Regions from separate parts of the Leucobacter chromiireducens genome, predicted to be linked through region 1. Evidence: predicted binding sites of a transcription regulator. Region 1 holds the regulator's gene; each other region holds the start of a gene.
What was found. Region 1 encodes HrcA, which represses chaperone genes, less so after heat shock. Its sites were predicted from a motif close to TTNGCACTCGNNNNNNNCGAGTGCNAA; they were not measured.
Positions count from the first base shown of each region.

Region 2: the regulator HrcA is predicted to act here: its motif matches at 3,968-3,994, upstream of ACR81A_RS03890 (Hsp20/alpha crystallin family protein).
Region 3: the regulator HrcA is predicted to act here: its motif matches at 1,022-1,048, upstream of groL (chaperonin GroEL).

Region 1 covers NZ_CP197024.1:1,585,973-1,593,014, forward strand. The annotation lists gene lepA (translation elongation factor 4) at 1-1,361, shown strand, start outside; gene ACR81A_RS07085 (DUF1990 family protein) at 1,358-2,320, shown strand; gene hemW (radical SAM family heme chaperone HemW) at 2,324-3,550, shown strand; gene hrcA (heat-inducible transcriptional repressor HrcA) at 3,688-4,725, shown strand; gene dnaJ (molecular chaperone DnaJ) at 4,780-5,877, shown strand; gene ACR81A_RS07105 (16S rRNA (uracil(1498)-N(3))-methyltransferase) at 5,880-6,638, shown strand; gene ACR81A_RS07110 (HIT domain-containing protein) at 6,718-7,042, shown strand, end outside.
Region 2 covers NZ_CP197024.1:873,500-880,541, forward strand. The annotation lists gene ACR81A_RS03860 (ATP-dependent Clp protease ATP-binding subunit) at 1-416, shown strand, start outside; gene ACR81A_RS03865 (amino-acid N-acetyltransferase) at 541-1,059, shown strand; gene ACR81A_RS03870 (hypothetical protein) at 1,086-1,718, shown strand; gene ACR81A_RS03875 (TspO/MBR family protein) at 2,216-2,716, shown strand; gene ACR81A_RS03880 (hypothetical protein) at 2,805-2,981, shown strand; gene ACR81A_RS03885 (hypothetical protein) at 3,090-3,308, opposite strand; gene ACR81A_RS03890 (Hsp20/alpha crystallin family protein) at 3,475-3,909, opposite strand; gene ACR81A_RS03895 (hypothetical protein) at 5,117-5,320, shown strand; gene ACR81A_RS03900 (hypothetical protein) at 5,339-5,476, shown strand; gene ACR81A_RS03905 (hypothetical protein) at 5,869-6,099, shown strand; gene ACR81A_RS03910 (pentapeptide repeat-containing protein) at 6,096-6,761, opposite strand; gene ACR81A_RS03915 (peptidase C39 family protein) at 6,886-7,042, opposite strand, start outside.
Region 3 covers NZ_CP197024.1:2,696,471-2,703,512, forward strand. The annotation lists gene groL (chaperonin GroEL) at 1-949, opposite strand, end outside; gene ACR81A_RS12255 (LytR C-terminal domain-containing protein) at 1,135-1,917, opposite strand; gene ACR81A_RS12260 (heme/hemin ABC transporter substrate-binding protein) at 2,068-3,192, opposite strand; gene ACR81A_RS12265 (FecCD family ABC transporter permease) at 3,392-4,459, shown strand; gene ACR81A_RS12270 (heme ABC transporter ATP-binding protein) at 4,456-5,271, shown strand; gene ACR81A_RS12275 (HtaA domain-containing protein) at 5,366-6,277, opposite strand; gene ACR81A_RS12280 (HtaA domain-containing protein) at 6,342-7,042, opposite strand, start outside.

The DNA of each region.
Region 1 (7,042 bases):
TCGGCGGCAACCCCGACGAGATCCTGAAGGTTTCGGGCAAGACCGGCGCCGGCGTCGAGGAACTGCTCGACCTCGTGGTCGCACGCATCCCGGCTCCCGTCGGTGTCGCTGATGCGCCGCCGCGCGCGATGATCTTCGACTCCGTGTATGACCCGTACCGCGGCGTTGTGACCTACGTGCGCATGGTCGACGGAAAGCTCAGCCCGCGCGAGAAGATCCAGATGATGTCGAACGGATCGGATCTTGAGGCGCTCGAGATCGGCGTGTCCTCGCCCGAGCCCACGCCCACCAAGGGCCTTGCCGTTGGCGAGGTCGGCTACCTGATCACCGGCGTGAAGGACGTGCGTCAGTCGAAGGTGGGCGACACGGTCACCGCGAAGCGCAACCCTGCAACGGAGGCGCTGCCCGGCTACACCGATCCGAAGCCGATGGTGTTCTCGGGACTGTACCCGCTCGACGGGAGCGACTACCCGATTCTGCGCGAGGCGCTCGACAAGTTGAAGCTTGAGGACGCCGCGCTGCAGTTCGAACCCGAGACGTCTGTGGCGCTTGGCTTCGGCTTCCGCTGTGGCTTCCTGGGCCTCTTGCACCTCGAGATCATCTCGGAGCGTCTGCGCCGTGAGTTCGATCTCGATCTGATCGCGACCGCGCCGAGCGTGGTCTACCAGGTGGTCACCGAGGACGGCAGCACCGTCACTGTGACCAACCCGTCTGAGTACCCCGATGGCAAGATCTCGAGCGTGCGTGAGCCCGTCGTCAAGACCGCCATCCTCGCGCCGAAGGACTACGTTGGCGCGATCATGGAGCTGTGCCAGAGCCGTCGCGGCAGCCTGCTGGGCATGGAATACCTGGGCGAGCGCGTCGAGCTGCGCTACAGCATTCCGCTCGGTGAGATCGTGTTCGACTTCTTCGATCACCTGAAGAGCCGCACGCAGGGCTACGCGAGCCTCGACTACGAGCCCATGGGAGACCAGGAAGCCGACCTCGTGAAGGTTGACATCCTGCTGCAGGGCGACAAGGTCGACGCATTTAGCGCGATCGTGCACCGCGACAACGCGTACCACTACGGCACGATGATGACGGAGCGCCTGCGGAAGCTGATCCCGCGTCAGCAGTTCGAGGTCCCGATTCAGGCGGCGATTGGCGCGCGCGTCATTGCTCGAGAGAACATTCGCGCCATCCGCAAGGACGTGCTTGCCAAGTGCTACGGCGGCGACATCAGCCGGAAGCGCAAGCTGCTCGAGAAGCAGAAGGAAGGCAAGAAGCGCATGAAGATGGTCGGTCGCGTCGAGGTGCCGCAGGAAGCTTTCATTGCGGCGCTTTCCGGCGATGTGGAGGGCAAGGAGCAGTCGAAGCGATGAGCTCTGGGGAAGGAACCCGGCGCAAGAGTCACGTCGACATGCCCGTTGCGTACGCCGCGGTGGGCGCTTCGCGCGCACCCGATTTGCTGCGCTTCCCGCCGGAGGGCAGCACGCCGTACCGAGAGGAGCTGCGTCTTGGGAGCGGCCAGGAGCGATTCATCCTGGCCTCGAGCTTGCTCATGACCTGGGGTGCCCAGCGAGGTGCTGGCGCGACGGTGACCGAGAACGAGCGCGGCGCCGGATCCGAGTACCAGGGTCCGCAGTTCGACAGCGACGGTGTGCCGCAGGCCGCCGCGGAGCCTGAAGAGCACTTCGGCCCGAATGGTGAGCCGTTCGTGGTTGCGGGTACTCGTGCGACGCTCAGCATCCCGGGCAACGAAGACCGAGCGGTGCTGGTGATCTACACGATCACCGAGGCCCGCGTCATCGGCTTCGCCTGGGGCACGAGCGACGAGAACGGTGCCGTTGGCGAGCAGCTTTTCAGGGTCGAGCTGCGCGACGATGACACGGTGTGGGCGGTCGCGCGCGGTTTTCTTGCTGCGCCAAAGGGCGGGCTCTTTGGTCTGCGTGCACGCGCCGAGGTGCGCGGCGCGGTTGCAGCGGTGCGCGCGCAACTTGCTGCACTGCTGCCTGGCGCTCAGCCGAGCGCAACGCTCGGTGCCAGCGGGGAGGGTGTCTCCGACGTCGCCCCCGAGCCGACGGCCCCTGCCGAGGCATCGGAGGAACCAGCGGCACCCGCGGAGGTCGTCGATGAGGCTCCCGTCACCGCGGTGATCGAGCTGTCTGAGACCGACGCGGAGGAAGCCGAGCCTGACGCCGAGCCCGCGGGCGAAGGAGCGACAGAGGTTGAAACCGAAGCAGCGGCTGAAGTGCGCCCAGAAGTGCCGTCCACTGCGAGCGACGCTCCCATCTCGAGCAACTCGCATCAGCGGCGGCCAAGTTCGCCGCGGTCGGCGTAGCTCATGCCGAGTGTGCTGCCCGAGGGCGACCCAGCACCCGAGAACGGAGCGCTCCCCGGGAGCGTGATCGCCGGGGCCGAGGATCGCCGCTTTGGCGTCTACGTCCACGTGCCGTACTGCAGGGTGCGCTGTGGCTACTGTGACTTCAACACCTATACGGCAAGCGAGCTCGGCGGAACCCGTCGCGATGAGTACGCCGAGCAGGTGCAGTGGGAGCTCGAGTTTGGAGCGCGCGTGCTCCGCGAATCGGGCCTTCCAGAGCGGCCAGTTTCGACGGTGTTCTTTGGAGGAGGCACGCCGACGCTTTTGCCCGCGTCAGACCTCACCGCGATGCTGAGCACGATCCAAAGCGAGTGGGGCCTCGCCCCTGGGGCCGAGGTTACCACCGAGGCCAACCCGGATTCGGTGGACCTCGACTACCTCCGCGAACTTGCAGCGGCAGGTTTTACGCGGGTGAGCGTGGGGATGCAGTCGGCCGTGCCGCACGTACTGGCCACGCTCGATCGCACCCATACCCCGGAGCGTGTGCCACAGGTTGTGGCCTGGGCGAAAGAAGCCGGCCTGCAGGTGAGCGTCGATCTGATCTATGGCACACCAGGGGAGTCGCTCGATGACTGGCAGCGCTCGATTGACGCAGCGCTCGCGAGCGAACCGGATCATATCTCCGCCTACGCGCTGATTGTTGAGGCCGGCACGAAGCTCGCCGCGCAGATCAAGCGCGGTGAAGTTGCGGAGCCGGACGAGGATCTCCACGCAGAGATGTACGAGCTGGCGGACGCGCGCTTCGCCGAGGCGGGGTTCAGCTGGTACGAGATCAGCAACTGGTCGCGCTCCGCGGACACACGCTCGCGCCACAACCTCTCGTACTGGACCGGTGAGGACTGGTGGGCAGCAGGGCCGGGCGCGCACAGCCACGTCGGCGGCGTCCGCTGGTGGAACGTGAAGCATCCGGGCGCCTACGCGAGCCGTGTGCACGCGGAAGTTTCTCCTGCGCACTCGCGGGAGACGCTGACCGAGGATGCGCGTCGCGAGGAGCGCGTGCTGCTTGAGACTCGGATCTTCGACGGCCTTTCCACGGACACCCTGACGGCAGATGAACGCCGGGCGGTGCCACAGCTGATCGCTGACGGGCTCATCGACGGCCGAGCCGCGATTAGCGGCCGCATCGTGCCGACGCTGCGCGGTCGACTCCTCGCAGACACTGTGGTGCACCGATTGCTGGGTGCGTGAACGCCGCCCGGAGCGAGCTCTGCGGAAGACACGCGGGTTCGCTCTGAGCGAGGCGGGCTGCGGCGGGCACCTGCTGCGCTAGACTTAGCACTCAGGGTTTGGGAGTGCCAACCCGGCAAGACGGCGAGGAGGGGCGAGTGGTTTCAGAACGCAGCCTGGCCGTCCTGCATGCGATCGTGAGCGATTACGTCTCGTCGAACGAGCCCGTCGGATCCAAAGCGATCGTGGATCGACACCAGTTCGGTGTGTCCGCAGCCACGATTCGCAACGACATGGCGTTGCTCGAAGACGACGAGTTGATCGCCCAGCCGCATACCTCCTCGGGGCGGGTGCCCACGGACAAGGGCTACCGGCTATACGTTGACACCCTCGCGAAGGTGCGCCCGCTGACGGCCGCTCAGCGCACCGCGATTGAGCGGTTCCTCGGGGAGTCGAGCGATCTGCACGACGTCATGGGCCGCACGGTACGCCTCCTCTCCCAGCTGACAAACCAGGTTGCGGTCGCGCAGTATCCCTCGCTGCGCCGCACCGTGGTGCGCCACATCGACCTGGTGGCGATCGCTGAGGATCGTGTGCTCTGCGTGCTTATCCTTGGCAGCGGCGTGGTGGAGCAGCAGATCGCTTGGCTGCCCGCTGCGCAGGTCACCGAGGCCTGGGTACACGGCCTGCGCGATCGGATCGCGGCGGCCGCCGTGGGGAGCGACGTGGAAGCCGCAGCAGCGGCGATCACCGAGCTCGCCGAGCGCGTTGACGACTGGTCAACCCCGGACGAGGCCGAGCTGGTGCGGCGCGTGCTGGAAGTCGTTGAGACCCAGCTCCGCGCAAACCGCAGCGACCGGATTGCCGTGGCGGGGGCCGCGAATCTCTCTCGCCCGGGGGAATTTCAGGGCTCACTCCCCGTGGTCCTGGAGGCGATCGAAGAGCAGGTCACCCTCCTGCGGCTCTTCGACGAGCTCGTGCAAGACGGCCGGGACGTTGCTGCGTCGATCGGGCGCGAGAATCACGCCTACGGGCTTTCCGCGGCGTCCGTGATCGCTTCGAACTATGAGGAAGAGGGCGCCTCGGTCTCGAAGATCGGCGTGCTTGGCCCTCTGCGCATGGACTATGCCGGCAATATTTCCGCGGTACGGGCGGTCGCCCGTTACCTGAATCGAATTCTGGGGGAGGAGCGGTAGCCTGTACAGCTTCTGCTCCACTCACCCAAGCAACACATCTGAGGAGTTTCACCCGTGGCTGATCACTACGAGACGCTGGGCGTATCGCGCGAGGCGACGCCCGAGGAGATCAAGAAGGCGTACCGTCGGCTTGCCCGCGAGCTCCACCCCGACGTGAACCCGAGCGAGGATGCGGCGGAGCGCTTCAAGGGCGTGACCCACGCGTACGACGTGCTGAGCGATCCTGAGCAGCGTCAGCGCTACGACATGGGCGGCGGCCAGGGTGGCGCGAACGGCTTCGGGGACATCTTCGAGACCTTCTTCGGCGGCGGCTTCGGTGGTGGTCAGCGCGGCCCTCGGTCGCGCGCCGAGCGCGGCGACGACGCGATGATCCGCGTCGACGTGTCGCTCGAGGACGTCATCTTTGGCGTGCAGCGCGAAGTGACGATCAACACCGCCGTGCTGTGCTCGGTGTGCCAGGGCAGCTGCACGCAGCCCGGTACGCACCCCGTCACCTGTGACGTGTGCGGCGGCCAGGGGCAGGTGCAGCGCCAAGTTCGTTCGCTCTTTGGCAACGTCATGACGATGCACCCGTGCGGTAGCTGCCAGGGCTACGGCACCATTATTGAACACCCCTGTGTGGAGTGCGCGGGCAAGGGGCGCGTGCGCGAGCGCCGCACCCTCAACGTCGACGTGCCCTCTGGAATCGACACCGGGACCCGCCTGCAGATGCGCGGCGGCGGCGAGGTGGGCCCCGGCGGCGGGCCGAACGGTGATCTCTTCATTGAGTTCCGCGTGATGCACCACGATATCTTCAGCCGCGATGGCAACGACCTGCTCTGCACGATGCAGGTGTCGATGGCCGACGCAATTCTCGGCGCCGAGGCGAGCCTGGAAGGCCTCGATGGCACGGTAGAAACCGAGGTGACCGCCGGCGTACAGTCTGGCGACGTCATCACGGTTCGCGGACGCGGCATCCAGGGTCTGCGCAGCACCACGCGGGGCGACCTGAAGATCGCGGTGCAGGTACAGACCCCGCAGAAGCTTTCGAGTCGCGAGAAGGATCTTGTGCGCCAGTTCGCTACGCTGCGCAAGGACGATCCGCCCCACCTCGGCGAGTTCCACCAGGGCTTCTTCGGCAAGATTCGAGACCGCTTCTTCCGGCAGGGCTAGTCGTGGCGAACCTCTACTATCGCGAGGGGCTGCCGGCAACGGCGTTCGCGGCCGGCGCCACCGTCGAGATCGATGGCGATGAGGCCCACCACGCGGTGCGGGTGAGCCGACTGCGCGTCGGCGAGCGAATCCTCGTGGGAAACGGTGCGGGCCTGCTCGCGGAGGGCGACGTCACCGTTGTGGAGAAGCAGCGTTTCGCGGTGCAGATTGACCGTGTGCGCGAGCACGCGCGACCGGCGACCCGGCTGACGCTCGTCCAAGCGCTTGCGAAGGGTGACCGCGACGAGCGTGCCGTCGAACAGGCCACCGAGTTCGGCGTCGACGCCATCTCGCCGTGGGGCGCCGAGCGTTCGGTGTCTCGCTGGACCGGCGCAGAGAAGGCCGAACGGGGCACCGCAAAGTGGCAGCGCATTGCGCGCGAGGCCGCAAAGCAATCGCTTCGCGCCTGGCTTCCGGAGGTCACCGATCAGCTCGGGATCGATGATCTCGCGGCCGCCGCCGCACGCGAGGACACCGCCGTACTGGTGCTCCACCCCCGGGGCGAAACCGCGCTCAGCGCATGGGCCGCCGGAGCGAAGGGTGTAGCGCTCGCCGAGATCCGTGTGGTGATTGGACCCGAGGGCGGTTTCAGTGACGCCGAGCTCGACACGCTTGAAGCGGCCGGCGCCACAATCCTCGTGCTCGGCGAGACGGTGCTCCGCACATCGAGCGCCGGCCCCGCCGCGCTCGCGGTGCTCAACGTTGCCCTCGGTCGCTGGTGAGCGCCAACCCTGTGCGTTTGGGTGGCAGTGGGCCCGATCCCGATCTGCTCATTCGAAGCGCTGGCGTAGAATGAGCGGCATGGCAGCAGATACGGTGTTCGGCAAGATCGTTTCGGGGGAGATCCCCGTCGAGCTCCTCGCGGAGACGGAGCGCGTCATCGCGTTCCCCGATATGCACCCCCAGGCACCCGTCCACATCCTCGTGATCCCGAAGACGACCGCATACGACAACGTGGTTGAGCTCGCGGCCGCCGAGCCCGAGACGCTCGCGGAAATGGTGGCGGTTGCGAAGCAGCTCGCGTCCGAGCACGCTAACGGCGAGTTCCGCCTCGTGTTCAATAGCGGTGCATCGGCCGGCCAGACCGTGTTCCACGTGCACGCGCACGTGCTCGCCGGCAGCCTCG
Region 2 (7,042 bases), 710 kb from region 1:
CCGAGTTCCTGAACCGTGTCGATGACACCATCGTGTTCCCGCAGCTCACGAAGCCCGAGCTGCTGCAGATTGTTGACCTGTTCGTGAAGCAGCTGAAGGATCGCCTCCTCGACCGCGACATGTACATCGAGATCTCGCCAGCAGCCCGCGAACGCCTCGCGGAGATCGGCTACGATCCCACGCTCGGTGCGCGTCCGCTCCGTCGCGCGATGCAGCGGGAGATCGAGGACCGCCTCTCGGAGAAGATCCTCGGCGCCGAGCTGCTGGCGGGCGACCTCGTGAAGGTCGACCTTGTCGATGGCCAGTTCACCTTCGAGACTGAGTCGCGCTCGGCGAAGGCGCACGGCGATGCGTCCGCGTCAGCTGCCGCCGCTGTGGCCTCCACGGCCGCGACGCCGAACACCACCGCGGAGTAACCTCCGCTGCGCAGGCTCCGCCTCGCACTCGCCCTCGGGCCCGCTGCTTCGGCAGCGGGCCCGTTTGCGTTTCTGGCCTCAGCGGTGTGCCGAGCGCCGGGGCCCGCCCGAGTAGACTCGGGTCATGAGTGTGGCTTCTGAGATTCGCATCCGCAACGCGCGCACGGGAGACGTGCTCCGCATGGTCGAGTTGATGGAACCCCTCGTCGCGCGAAGGATTCTGCTCGGCAAGGACCTGGTCGACCTGTACGCCGCGGTTCCCGAGTTCATCGTTGCCGAAGACGAGCACGGCACCCTCGTCGGGTACGGTGCGGTGCACGTAATGTGGGAGCAGCTGGGCGAGGTACGCACGCTCGGCGTTTCGGAGGAGTGGCTCGGGCACGGCGTCGGGCACCGGCTGATCACCGCGCTTGAGGAGCGCGCGCGTCAGCTCGGCCTCACGCAGCTGTTCTGCCTCACCTTTGAGACCGACTTCTTCGGCCGCCACGGCTTCGAAGAGATGGGCGAGAACACCGCGCTGGTCGCATCAGATGTGTATGCCGAGCTGCTGCGCTCGAACGATGAGGGCGTCGCCGAGTTCCTGGATCTTGCCCGTGTGAAGCCCAACACCCTGGGCAACACGCGCATGTTGAAGCGTCTGTAGGCCGCTTTCCAGGCTACGCTGGCGCCATGTCCACCCTCCGCGATCCCGTCGGGCCGAAGGACCGCAAGGTCTACATTCGGCGGCGGCTGCTCGTGCTCGCCGGCCTCCTCGCCGTGATCGCGGTGATCGTGCTTGTGATCGTGAAACCGGGCGGGGGAGACGGGCCCAAGAACGCGGAACAGGTCGAGGTGCCCGAGGGGCTCGACACGACCGCAAGCGACAAGGAATCGGGCTCGGCGGACGCCAAGGACGAACCGGCGGCATGCCGGGCCGGGCAGTTGCGCATCACCCCAGTGACGGACCGCGGCGACTACCCCGCGGGAGAGCTCCCTGCGCTCTCGCTGTCGGCGGAGAACACCGGTGAGGAGGCCTGCACGGCCGATCTCGGTACTGCTGGCATGGAGTTTGCCATCTCGAGCGGTGACGATGAGGTGTGGCGCTCGAAGGACTGCCAGACCGGCGCCGAGTCGCTCGCGGTGATCCTTGAGCCGGGCAAGCCGCTCGAGAGCGAACCGATCACGTGGGACCGCACTCGTTCGAGTACGGAGACCTGCGACATCACCCGTGACCCGGTGGGCGCAGACGGCGCCTCCTACCATCTGAAGGTCACCGCGGCTGGCGTGCAGGGCACGGGAACGGCCCAGTTCTTGCTCTACTAGTAAGAACCCTTGCCTCGCTTAGGAAATCGGTGCCCGAGTCCGCACAGAATCCGCAGCAGTCTTGGGGTGAGTGGCAAATGCCGCACTCACAGCAGTTCGAGAGGACTCGTCTGAGTCCGGCCAGAGGTGCCCGTACGTGTCGAGCGTCGTTTTCGCTGAAGCATGGCACAACCTCGCCTGCACCACCTTCATATCGAGCCATGACGCGATCAACATCGGAGCGAAATAGTGGCGCAGATCGTAAATCCTGAACCCGTCAGGTAGGCCGGCAACCTTCGCGCGTGCTTCTCGCCAAGGGAGGTGAAGCACGTGTAGGTGACATTCAGACCCGATCGACCGACTTCGAGATCAGGCATTCACGAGTAGTTGCAGAATTCGTCCCCTGTGGTGTCCTCTGGGACGCCGCAGGGGGTCGACGGAGGCTTACCTTCGGATACCAGTGTTGTTAGGTTGGTGGGAGGATCACGGAGGAGGGGACCATGCGGAGCAGGCCCACTGTGGCGCGCCAGATTGGTATTGGACTTTTAGTACTGACCGTTGTTGCAGGCATCGCTCTTGCCGGGTCATTGGCAACGATCCCGAATGCTGATGGGTGGTATGCCTCGGTGCGAAAGGCGCCTTGGAGTCCACCTAACTGGGTGTTTGGCCCGGCTTGGTCAGTCCTGTACGTGTTGATCGCATCGGGTGGATGGTTGCTCTGGCGCAAAGGTTGGACCCCGGGCGAGAAGAATGCCGCACGACCCGCTCTCACCCTCTACGCTGTGCAGCTCGGTCTCAACGCACTGTGGACGCCAGTCTTTTTCGCCGGCTACCCATTAGTGGGGGAGAGTGCCTGGTGGGGTGCAATGGTCGTAATGATCATGCTGATTGTGTCAGTCGTTGGGCTGATCATGTCTGCGGCCCGCTGGTCGAAGTGGGCCGCATGGCTCTTCGTCCCCTATCTGCTGTGGCTTCTCTTTGCCTCGACGCTCAACGCGGCCGTCATTGTTCTCAATTAGTCACTTCGAGACATTGTCCGCCGACCTGAAAGCCCTCTCGGAATTCTGGCCTATCGTTTGTGTTTCAACTGCCGAGCAAGGAGGAAACATGAGTGAATCCAAGAACCGCGAAACTCCCTCTGAGGAATACCAGGATGAACCTGTCATGGACGGCGCAACCGACAAGATGGATAGTTCAGCAGACCCGCGCAAGGGGCAGTCTGACCCAGCTTTGATTCGTCACCCTGAGAAAGGTGACAAAAACACCGCTCCTTATAATCTCTAGGCCTCTCCGAGGGTGAGCGCTGGCTCGCCCCCCTGAGTTGGTCAGCTCCTGTAGTATCCTCGACAGCCAACATGGTCGGGTTGCCCAGTTCCTACTGGAGCTGACCGCCTAGTCTCCGTCGTAGTTTTCTTCACGGCGTCGTCGTCTCGGGTTCGTCGTGGCCTTCAAGAATAAGCGGACGAGCGACTGCTTCTTCTCGAAGTAGGCGTGACGCTCGATCTCTCCGGCTGCGTACTGCTCCTCGAGTTCTCGCAGAGTTTCTTCCGCAGCTTCGGCATTGAAGCGAGAGTGCTGCTCGTCGAACTCGTCACTTGAACGGATGCGCATCCTGTGCCTCTTTATTGCTTTTTCGTGGCGAGTGTGGAAGCAGTGGGCCCCTCTCCCAATCCCCGAGGAGAGGGGCCCACTGCTTTTGAACCAGTGTCACAAGGAGTGTCACCTGTGCGGGTAGTAACTTTCACCCACGAGCAACCTACCCGCACAGGCGGAGTATTTACGCGGTGATCGACTTTCCTGCCGGGTGGTTATCACGCGACAGGTCAACTTCAATCTTGCGTGGCTTTGCCTTCGCGTTCAGCGGGAGAATGACGCTCAGGACACCGTCCTGATAGGTTGCGCTGATCGCCTCGGTGTCGATCCCCTCGCCAATGCTGAACTGGCGCAGGTAGGTGCCCTCAACTCGCTCCTGGTTGATCCACTTCATTCCTACGGACTTGTCGGTGGAGCGGTAGGCGCGAACCGTGAGGAGCTGGCCATCGAGATCGATATCCAAGCTTCCGGGGTCAATGCCGGGAAGATCGGCTGTGACCACGTACCGGTCCTGATCTCGGCTCAGGTCCACTGGCATTGGGCGTGGGCCGCTTCGGGCCTGACGAATCCCTGCCGTAGCTCGCTCGAGATCAGTGAAAGGGTCAAATGTCAGTGTCATTGAAATCAGTCTCCTTCCAATTGCTGCCTGAGGTTGAGTTCCTCAGGTGGCAAATAAATTAGCACTCTCATGCTGAGAGTGCCAAGTCCTGCGCTTTCGTGACCCTCAATGCGGCGTCTGTTTTCGTCTCAAGTTTGCCTGAGGCGCGCCACATCCCTGTGAAGCATCTTCTCCGCAAACTTCACGTCGGCAAAGGCTTCCTTGAACTCTGCATCTGACACGTCACTGGTCATCGAGGAGACCTGTACGGATTCAGGGGCGTGCGAGAGGAGCTCTTTGGGAGAGGTCCTGGCTGCGTCGCCAGGAGGTGCGGCGCTCACAACCCTCCCTCCCGGTTCGTAGTCGCCGCGTGTGCCGTTTGTGCCGGTAAAGAGGTGGGGGAAGCCCTGCCTGGACGTGTGGTAGCTGAGTCAGCTCTCTGGCTTGTTGAGGAGATGTGAGCTGAGAAGCGGCCGATGGGTGGCCGCGCTATTGTAGAACTGAATGACATCTTGGGTAGCCTGTTCTCTGCTGTTGCCGCCTCTCTCGCCGCACTAGCCGTGACATTTCGGCTGGAGGCATCTAGACGCCGTGCACCGGCGAGGACAGACTTGCTTCTCGCGATTCGCAGGGACTGCGAACGCCTTGAGAAGTATGCAGGGGTCTTTCAGAAGGCCGAGGTATTCGCTCGAAAGAGTTTTTGGGCACGAGGATTCCAGGAGTGTCAGAAAACCCTCCATCCGGTTGCCCAGTTGCTTGCCGCCGGCAGTTCTGTGCGCGACGGCGCAAGTATCACGCTCCACCAAACGCGTAATCGTGTCCAAGACGCCGCAGTCGATGAGCCTCAATCTCGCGAGAGTATTGCTGACAGGCAAGCCAGCTCCGACACCTTGCAGCATTCATTTCGCAGCGGGACGGACGCAAGGCAACGCTGCCGACACCAGATGAGCGAGGAACTGCCCCCGTGCAGTCGCAATTCCGCCTGGGTCTTGGATGCGGAAACGACGCGGCCGCAGTTCGCGCAGAGTCCGTATGAGTCCCGACTCGGGATGGTTCTGGGGCGCTGTCCCCAAGCGGAGAAGAGACATGTTTGTGACGCAAGCAAGCGGGCACGTTCGTAGCGAATCAAGGATTGGAGTTCCTCCTCTACTGTGCGGGCGAACTTGTGCGTGTTGCCCCACTCGGGGTGTCTCACCGGGCCGCTGGGGCGATCGATACGCTCGGGAGTATGAACAGAACAGTGCGAGTAACGGTGGGCGTCTTAGCGAGTCTGGGCATTCTGAGCGTGGGCGTCGCTTCCCATGCATTTGACCTCGATACGAGCGATACGAGCGAAGTCGTTGAGTTTGGCTTTTCCGGCGCGCCCGAACACCGGACCGTGCCGGAGGGAGTGACCCACGTCGACGTCACGACACAGGGCGCTGCCAGCTAGCCGAATGAGACTCTCCCCATGTGGGGAGCCGGAATCGCAGGGGCTTCAGGTACCGCGGCGACCGGCATGCAAGTCGGCGTTGGCGGGAACGAGGTGGCGGGCGATACGAACGTCGCAAACGCCGGTGGCGGTGGCTCGAGCCTGGGGCCAGCGTGAGCGATCTTCAGCACGGCCGATGCACGGACGTCTGGGCTTGTGGAGATTCGCTACACGCAGGAGACGGGTGGGGGAGAGCCGGACGAAGAGCCGGGGAAGCGCCGAGCGAGGAGCCCGGCGGCAACCCGGGTGGACAGCTAGCGGGAACAGAACCTCCTGCTGCGCGCTTGTCAGTAGACAGTCAGCACCCTGTTGCGGCCGCACACCCGGCACCACGCGCGCTTGCAGCGACCGGCGGGCCGCCCCCTGCGCCGTGGGCTGCTGCGGCAGGGTCGCTCGTGCTCGCCGGTGCCCTCTCGGTTCTCTGGGCGCGCAAAGGCCGTGGAGCGGAGACCGGCCCTCAAACGGCGGGCTCTGCTACTCTGCGGACAACGTTGAGGGGAGCGCGCCTCGTGGAGAAGATGGTTCCGAAGTCGCCGCACAGCGGCAAACGGGCAATCGCAAGCATTGCCGCGCTCGTGCTGTTCTCCACGCTTGCCTTCTCCGCTGCGAGCCGTGCCGAGCCCGGGGCATGGAACGTGGTGCTTCTCGTCTCAGGTTTCGTGCTGCTTGCTCTGGCGCTCTGTGAGGCCGTGCAGTGGATCTGGCGGACCAGGCCACGCGGCACGGGGCCTGACGCCTAGCCGCCGATCGCCACGCCGAAGTGCCGCGCGAAGACGCCGAGAAGGTCGACGCCCTGCTCCTCGGACACGCGCGCGCCGCGCAGGCCATCGAGTCCGCGGAGCTCGGCAAACTCCAGGCCGCGGAGATCCAAGTCCTGCGACTTCGTGTGCTCGAGCACCAGCGTCTGCACGCTGCAGTGCTCGAACGCCACGCGATTGAGGGTACTGCCACTCAGATCGAGCTCCTCGAACCGGCACCCGATGAACGTCACATCGCGCAGCTCGGCCGAGCGGAAGTTCACCCAGCCGAGTTTTGACCCGTCGATGCGCACTTGGGCGAGCTCGGTGTCGAACGCCTCGAACGCGCCGATCCGAGATGAGGCGAGTTCGACATTGCGCCACGTCGTCCGCGCCGCCTTCAGCGTGGGCGCCGTAACCTGTGTGAGCCGGGAATCCGTGAACCGCGCACCGAGGAATCGCGTTTCATCCGCAACAAACGATGTGATCTCACACTCGCTGAACGTTGCACCAGAGAGGTCGAGCCCGGAGGCGTCGACCTGCTGGATGAGCTCCCCAACGTGGTCCTTCGCATCAGCGAGTGCCTCGACTTCGAGCGGCTCGAGGTGTGGGAGATCGAGCGAGGGCAGGGCTGGCGAGCGAAAACGATCAGTGCGGCGGCGCATGGCTTCTCCTTGAACGCGGGGCGTGCTGCCGATGGTATTGCCTCGCGTGCGCGGCAGCACTGGGCTCGCGCGCGACTCGGTCTGCTACCCGCCCCCGCACTGATCTCGTCGACCGGCGAGGCCGCTAGGCCGGAAGCACGATCGCGCCGCGGAACGCCGGGTCACCCCAGCGGGTCACCCGATCGATCGTGGCGAAGGGCAGCGGCAGTGCGAACGTATCGACCCAGGTCTCGCCGTTCGGGGCCTGCACCCACGGGTCTGCGATGAGCAGCGCGTCGCCC
Region 3 (7,042 bases), 1.1 Mb from region 1:
TGCCGAGCATGTCGAGCGTCGCGTTCTCGAGCTTGAGGCCGACCTCCTCGGAGATGACCTGGCCACCCGTGAGGATTGCGATGTCCTGCAGCATGGCCTTGCGGCGGTCGCCGAAGCCGGGGGCCTTGACGGCAGCCGACTTGAAGATGCCACGGATCTTGTTGAGCACGAGGGTAGCGAGCGCCTCACCCTCGACGTCCTCAGCAATGATGAGGAGCTGCTTGCCCGACTGGATCACGGGATCAACAACGGGGAGCAGGTCCTTGATGTTCGAGACCTTGCCGTTGACGATGAGGACGTAGGGATCCTCGAAGACTGCCTCCTGGCGGTCTGCATCGGTGACGAAGTAGGCCGACAGGTAGCCCTTGTCGAAGCGCATGCCCTCGGTCAGCTCGAGCTCGGTGCCGAAGGTGTTCGACTCCTCAACGGTGACGACGCCCTCCTTGCCGACCTTGTCGATCGCCTCAGCGATGAGCTTGCCGATCTGCTCGTCAGCCGCCGAGATGGACGCGGTTGCCGCGATCTCGTCGGTGGTCTCGATCTCCTTGGCGTTCTCAAGAAGCTTCGCGGTCATCGCGGCAACAGCCTTCTCGATGCCCTTCTTGATGGCGATGGGGTCGCTGCCGGCAGCAACGTTGCGGAGGCCCTCGCGAACCAGCGCCTGTGCGAGAACGGTTGCGGTGGTGGTGCCGTCACCCGCGACGTCGTCGGTCTTCTTTGCGACCTCCTTGACCAGCTCAGCGCCGATCTTCTCGTAGGGGTCGTCGAGCTCGATCTCCTTGGCGATGGAGACGCCGTCGTTCGTGATGGTGGGCGCGCCCCACTTCTTCTCCAGGACGACGTTGCGGCCGCGCGGGCCAAGCGTCACCTTCACGGCATCAGCGAGAGTGTTCAGGCCTCGCTCAAGCCCACGACGTGCTTCCTCATCAAACGCAATGATCTTTGCCATGTAATTCGCCCCTCCCGGACGTTCTCGTAGTGGTGAGCAGCACAGCGACGGTGAGCATCGATGCGCGGAGCTTTAGCACTCAGTCGATTCGACTGCTAAATCAATCTTGGCACTCACACGGGGGGAGTGCAAGCGCTGCCGCTCGCGCACAGCGAACAGGGAGGGAGGCCGCCTGACACCCGCACTTACGGCGCGATGGTCGCAGGATCCTGCGGCAGACCGGTGTCCGGGTTGATCGGGAATCCGCTCGCGGGATCGATCTCCCACCCGGTCACAGGGTCAATCTCGGGCGTGGTCTCGGGATCGGAGTTCTCCCCGTCGACACCGCTCGGCTCGCCCTCAGCGTCGGTGTTCTTGGCGTCCTGTTCGGTCATCGCCTTCGCCTCGTCGAGCCCGGGGCCCGCGTAGTCGGCTCCGATGAGCACAATGAGGTCCGCGTTGTACGACGCATAGTCCTCGGTCGTGTAGGTCGACAGCCCGCCGAGCTTGGCGGCAAGACCCGCGGCTGCCGAGGCCTGCGCCGGATCCGAGTAGAACACGGCGGAGATCTTCACATCGGACGCGCTCGCGCTTCCGGAGAAGATGATCTTGCCCCACTTGCTCTCGGTGATGATGCCATCGAGGGCGGCGGCGAGGTTCTGCGTCTCGGTACCGTTCAGCACGGCCACGGTCGCATCCGGATTCAGCACGGCATCGGGCGTCTGCGTCACGGATCCGCCGCCACTCGGGCGGCCAGTGAGCGGCAGCTTTCCGGTGTTGCCGATGCTGTGCACCGCGATAACCCCGGCGGTGGTCAGCAGCGCGAACCCGAGCAGGCCGGCGATCAGGTACTGCCAGGTGTAGCGCGGGCGGGCTGTCACCCGGTGGGCGCCCACGCGACCGCTGGGTTGGATCCGATCGAAGCGATCCTGAGGGTAGTCCTGGCGGGCCCCACGGTGCTCTCGCGCACCTTCGGTCCGTTTCGCCACGTGCGTCCCCTCACAGCTCTTGGTCACGGCAGTCTGCCTCACACGCCCGTCGCGTGATCAGCCCTAGAGTACATTGCGTCAGCTGCCAGAACGGTGAAATCGATCGGGATCCCGAAGCGCGTTACCGCCGCTCAAGCGCGGCTTCGGGCGCTACTGGAGCGAGTCCGGCGCGTAGAGCGCCCGCGCGAGCCCGTCGATTACATCGGGAATGCGGGTGCCTCCCGCGAAAAGCAGTGTGTCGTCGACGTCGATGATGCGGCGGTTCTTCCCCGCGGTCGTGAGCGCGATGCTGGGCTGCGCTTCAAGCAGTCCGTCGACCCCGCCTGCGCTTTTCAGTCCCGCGGTCATGACGAGAATCACATCGGGATCAATAGCGATGAGCGCCTCGTCCGTCATGGGCTTCTCGCCCTTCCACCCGATCTCTTTCGCCACGTCCACCGCGCCGACCGAGCGGATCATGCTGTCGACCCCACTCCCCTCACCAAAGAGGTAGTAGATGCCAGACGTACCGCGCACGTAGAGGAACGCCACGCGCGGCAGCTTTTCTGGGTCCTCGGGCAGCAGCTTCGCAACCTCTGCTTCCTTCGCCGCGATCGCAGCCTTGAGCGTGTCGATGAGCGGCGGCGCAGCGGCGCTCACGCCCAGCGCATCGGCGACCTGCTGTGCGGTCACGTAGGTGGTGGCCGCATCAACCGCGCGGTCAACGGTGACCACAGGAATGCCGGCGTCACGCATCTGCAGCACCACATCCGTCGGGCCGATGCTGCCGTCGGTGATGATGAGGGTGGGGCTCAGCGAGAGCACGCCCTCCGCGTCAATCGAGTGCCCATCCTTCGTGACGATCGGGATGTCTTCGGCGCCCGGGAAGTTCGTCGAGACGTCGCGGCCGACAAGATGCTCGGACAGCCCGTAGGAGTGCACAAGCTCGCCCAGCGAACCGCTCAGCGAGAGCGCGAGCACGCGTGACGTGTCGGTGACCGTGACCTCGGCATCGCCGGAACGGTCGTGTGAGGTCACCGTGACCGGCAGCTCGGGCTTCGGCGGGTTCTCGAGGGGCGAGATCGACGGTCCGCCAATCTCGGCCGTCGTGGGGCCCTCCACCGCGCTCGGGTCAGCGACCGGAGTGAGCTCGGAGAGCGGGGGCAGTTCCACACTGTCGGCCGCGTGCAGATCCGAGCCGCCGCCGGTCTGGCACGCGGTCAACCCGATCCCAAGCAGAGCGACAGCAGCCAGAGTGAGGACTCGTCGGGCACGAGCGCCACGATTCGTGTGCATGGGTTCCCCTCGAAATCACGATTCAATGCGCGGTCCGCGTATCAGCCGAGTCTGAACAGTCCGAGCATTACCGCCGGTTAGCTTATCCCAAGAAAGGTATGATGAAGATGTGAGGTTGCCGCGGTTTCGCGGTGCCCGGGAGCGCGTGCGTCCCCGCAACCTCCTCCCCGAACTCAGACGAAAGCTGCCCCACGCACGCATGACTCCTCTCAGCAGAACACCTGCCTCGCGGCACGCCGCGAAGTCGACGATCCTGTTCACCGCGCTCGCGGTCGCGCTGATCGTATCCCTGCTCGTGTCGGCTGGCACCGGGCAACTCGAGGTCCCGCCGCAGGAGGTGCTCGGCTCCCTGCTCCATCGGATCGGGATCGACTGGCTCCCCCTCCCCGCCCACCCCGCGGGCGATCAGACACTCTGGGCCATCCGCTTCCCCCGCGTCTCTATGGCAGCCCTCGTGGGCGCCGGCCTCGCCGTCTCCGGTCTCCTCATGCAGGCGATCTTCGGCAACCCACTCGCCGAGCCGGGCGTAATCGGCATCTCCTCGGGTGCGGCGGTCGGCGCGGGCATCGCAATCGTGTTCGGTCTCACCCTCTTCGGCGAGTGGACGACCGCGATTCTCGCCTTCATCTTTGGTCTCGGCGCCACCCTCATCGTCTACGCGATGAGCCGCGCGGACGGGAAGACCGAGGTCGTCACGCTCGTGCTCACCGGCATCGCGGTGAACGCCGTGGGCGGCGCGGGCATCGCACTGCTCACCTTCCTGGGCGACACGCAGTCGCGTGAGCAGATCGTCTTCTGGCAGCTCGGCAGCCTGGCCGGCAGCCGCTGGTCGCAGGTGCTTGTCATCGCCCCGATCATCGCGATCGGTCTGCTCGCCGCCTACTTCGCGGCGCACAAGCTCGACTTGCTCGCACTCGGCGAGCGCAATGCGCGGCACCTCGGCGTCAACGTTGAGGCGCTCCGCATCACCATGATCTTCGTCGTGGCGCTGCTCGTTGGCGCGTCCGTCGCGTTCGCCGGCATCATCTCGTTCGTGGGCCTCGTGATCCCGCACCTCATGCGCATGGTGCTTGGGCCCGCGCACCTGCCGCTCGTCACCGCGAGCGCGCTCGGCGGCGCGCTCTTGCTGACGCTCGCGGATCTCGCGGCGCGCACCCTGATCCCGATGGCGGACATGCCGATTGGTATGCTCACCGCGCTCGTTGGCGGACCGTTCTTCTTCTGGCTGCTGCGACGTACGCGCAAGCGGAGCGGAGGTTGGGGATGAGCGCCCGGCACATCGCGCTACCCACCCACGCAGTGGCCGGCGAGGTCGTCTGCGCGGCCGAGTCGGTCGTGCTGACCCGTGGCGGCCGCAACCTCCTCGACGGGGTTTCGCTCGACGTTCGCGCGGGCGAGGTGCTTGCCCTGCTCGGGCCGAACGGCGCGGGCAAATCGACCTTGTTGAGCCTCCTCTCCGGCGATGTCGCACCCGATCAGGGTGCCGTGCTGTTCGGCGGTCGCAAGATCTCCGACTGGTCGCTCATCGATCTCTCGCGCCGTCGTTCCGTGCTGCTGCAGGACAACCAGCTCCTCTTCCCGTTCACGGTGCACCAGGTCGTCGAGATGGGGCGCGCGCCGTGGCGTCGCACCCCGTTCGAGGACGAAGACAACGAGGCCATCGCCGAGGCGATCTCCGCGGCAGATATCGCGCACCTCGGTAACCGACGTGTGCCCTCGCTCTCGGGCGGTGAGCGCGCACGCACCGCGTTTGCGCGGGTGATGGCCGGCCGTACCGGAGTCCTCATGCTCGATGAGCCCACGGCCGCGCTCGATCTGGGCCACCAGGAGGCGGTGCTCACCCTCGCGCGCGAGCGTGCTCGCGCCGGAGACGCCGTGCTCGTGGTGCTCCATGACCTCAATCTTGCGGCCGCTTACTCCGATCGCATCGCGCTCCTGCGCGACGGCCAGATCGCCGCGTGCGACGCCCCGGATCAGGTACTCACCGCCGAGATCGTCAGCGAGGTGTATCGCACCCCGGTCGAGGTGATTCCCCACCCGATCACCGGGCAGGGCATCGTCATGCCGAAACGGGCGTAGCGCACCAAGCCGCTCCCCCGGAAATGACAGTGGCCCCGGATCCCAATCAGGATCCGGGGCCACTGCCGTCTTGCTGCGGAGATACCGCGCGTCGCTAGCTCTGGGGCTCGTCCTCGCTCGCAGCCCTCGTGGTCTTCGGCTTCTTGCGGCCCGCGAGCAGCATGCCGCCCGTCACGCCGATCACGAGCAGTGCGACACCGCCGACAACAATCGGCACCCACGGCACCTGCGGCGCAGCTTCGGGGGCGAGCTGCTCGGGTGCGGGGGTGCCCGGCTGGGCCGTCGCCTCGGGGCTCGGAGTCTCGGGCGCGGTCGCCACGCTCTCGCCGAGCTCGCAGCCGCTCACGGTCGCAGCGAGCGTAATCGGATCGAGGTCCTCTCCCGCAACGTAGCTGCCGTAGTCGCCATTGAAAGCGGCGGCCCCCTCAGAGGTGAGGCGGGGCACGGCCCCATCGATGTTCAACGCGCTGCCGCCCGCGGTGACCGCGCCGGTCAAGTCGATCTTCGCCGCGCGCAGCTGCTCACCCACGGCTTCGCCGCCCGCATCGGCGGTGTCGGTCGAGCCAATGGTCAGCAGGAGGTACGCGGTGTCATCCCCCACGAACTCGATGGCAGGATCCGCGAGGTCGAGCTTCATCGCACCGCCGTGGCCGGTGAAGTGCACCGCACCGGTGAACGAGAGCGTGCCCGCTTCGAGCTCGCTGCCCACCGCCCCCGTGACCTTGTCCCAGATGAAGCTCGGCGTCTCGTAGCGCATGTCCTCAGAGACCGTCCACTCGCCGTTGGCGATCGAGCCGCTCACGTACGAACGGAAACGTTCCTTCACACCCCACGTGAGCGTCGCCGTGTCCACCGTGCAGGCGGCCTCTGTGGGGGCGGTCGCCTGCAGGGGGGCGGCGATCGCCGCGGCGGGGGCGGCGAGCATGCCCAGGCCGATCAGCACGGCACCGATCGCTGCGGTGGTGCGGTGGCCGAAACGGCTGCCGTTCCGCGGGGAGGTATTCACGTGAAGCTCCTTGCACTGACGAGGGGGCACCCAGTCGGGCACCCCCTCATGATACGGATTGTGGCTAGGCGTCGTTCTCAGCGCCGGCGGTCGCCTTGCGGCGCTGAGCGACAACGAGGCCGCCCATCGCGCCGGCAACCACGAGGAGCGCGAGTGCACCGGTCCACCAGATCCACACCGGTGTTCCTTCGCTCGGCACAACGCCCGCGGCAACAGGCGTCGCGGCCTCCGCCTCGATCGTGATCTCGTCAGCGGACTCCTGCTTCGCGGGGGCCTTCGCCTTCTTCTCTGCCTTCACGACCGTGAACACCGCACCGGCGTCCTTGCTGCCCTGGAGCGTGATCGTGTGCTCGCCGACCGGCAGGTCCTTCGGCAGCGAGCCAATCCAGCGGACCACTCCGTTCGCGTCGGCACCGGCCGCGTCATCGAGCACCGTCGGCTCCGAGTACAGCACCACGAGCACATCGCGCTCGCCGGGCTCGAAGCCAGCTGCCTCGAACTCGATCTCGCCACCAGGAACCAGCTTCTTCGCATCGGTGAGGATCCGAATGCCGGTGGTTACCGGCGGCGCATCTGCCGCGGTGCGCTTCGTGCTCTTCGCGTCGACCGTGGTCGATCCAAAGCTCGCACCCGAGACCGCACCCACAGTGAAGGAGATCGGGTCGGCGCCAAATGCACCGCCACCACCGCCACCGCCACCGGCGATTCCGCCGGACAGCGGCACGCCGCTCCAGGTGACCTCACCGTTCTGACCCACGGACTTGC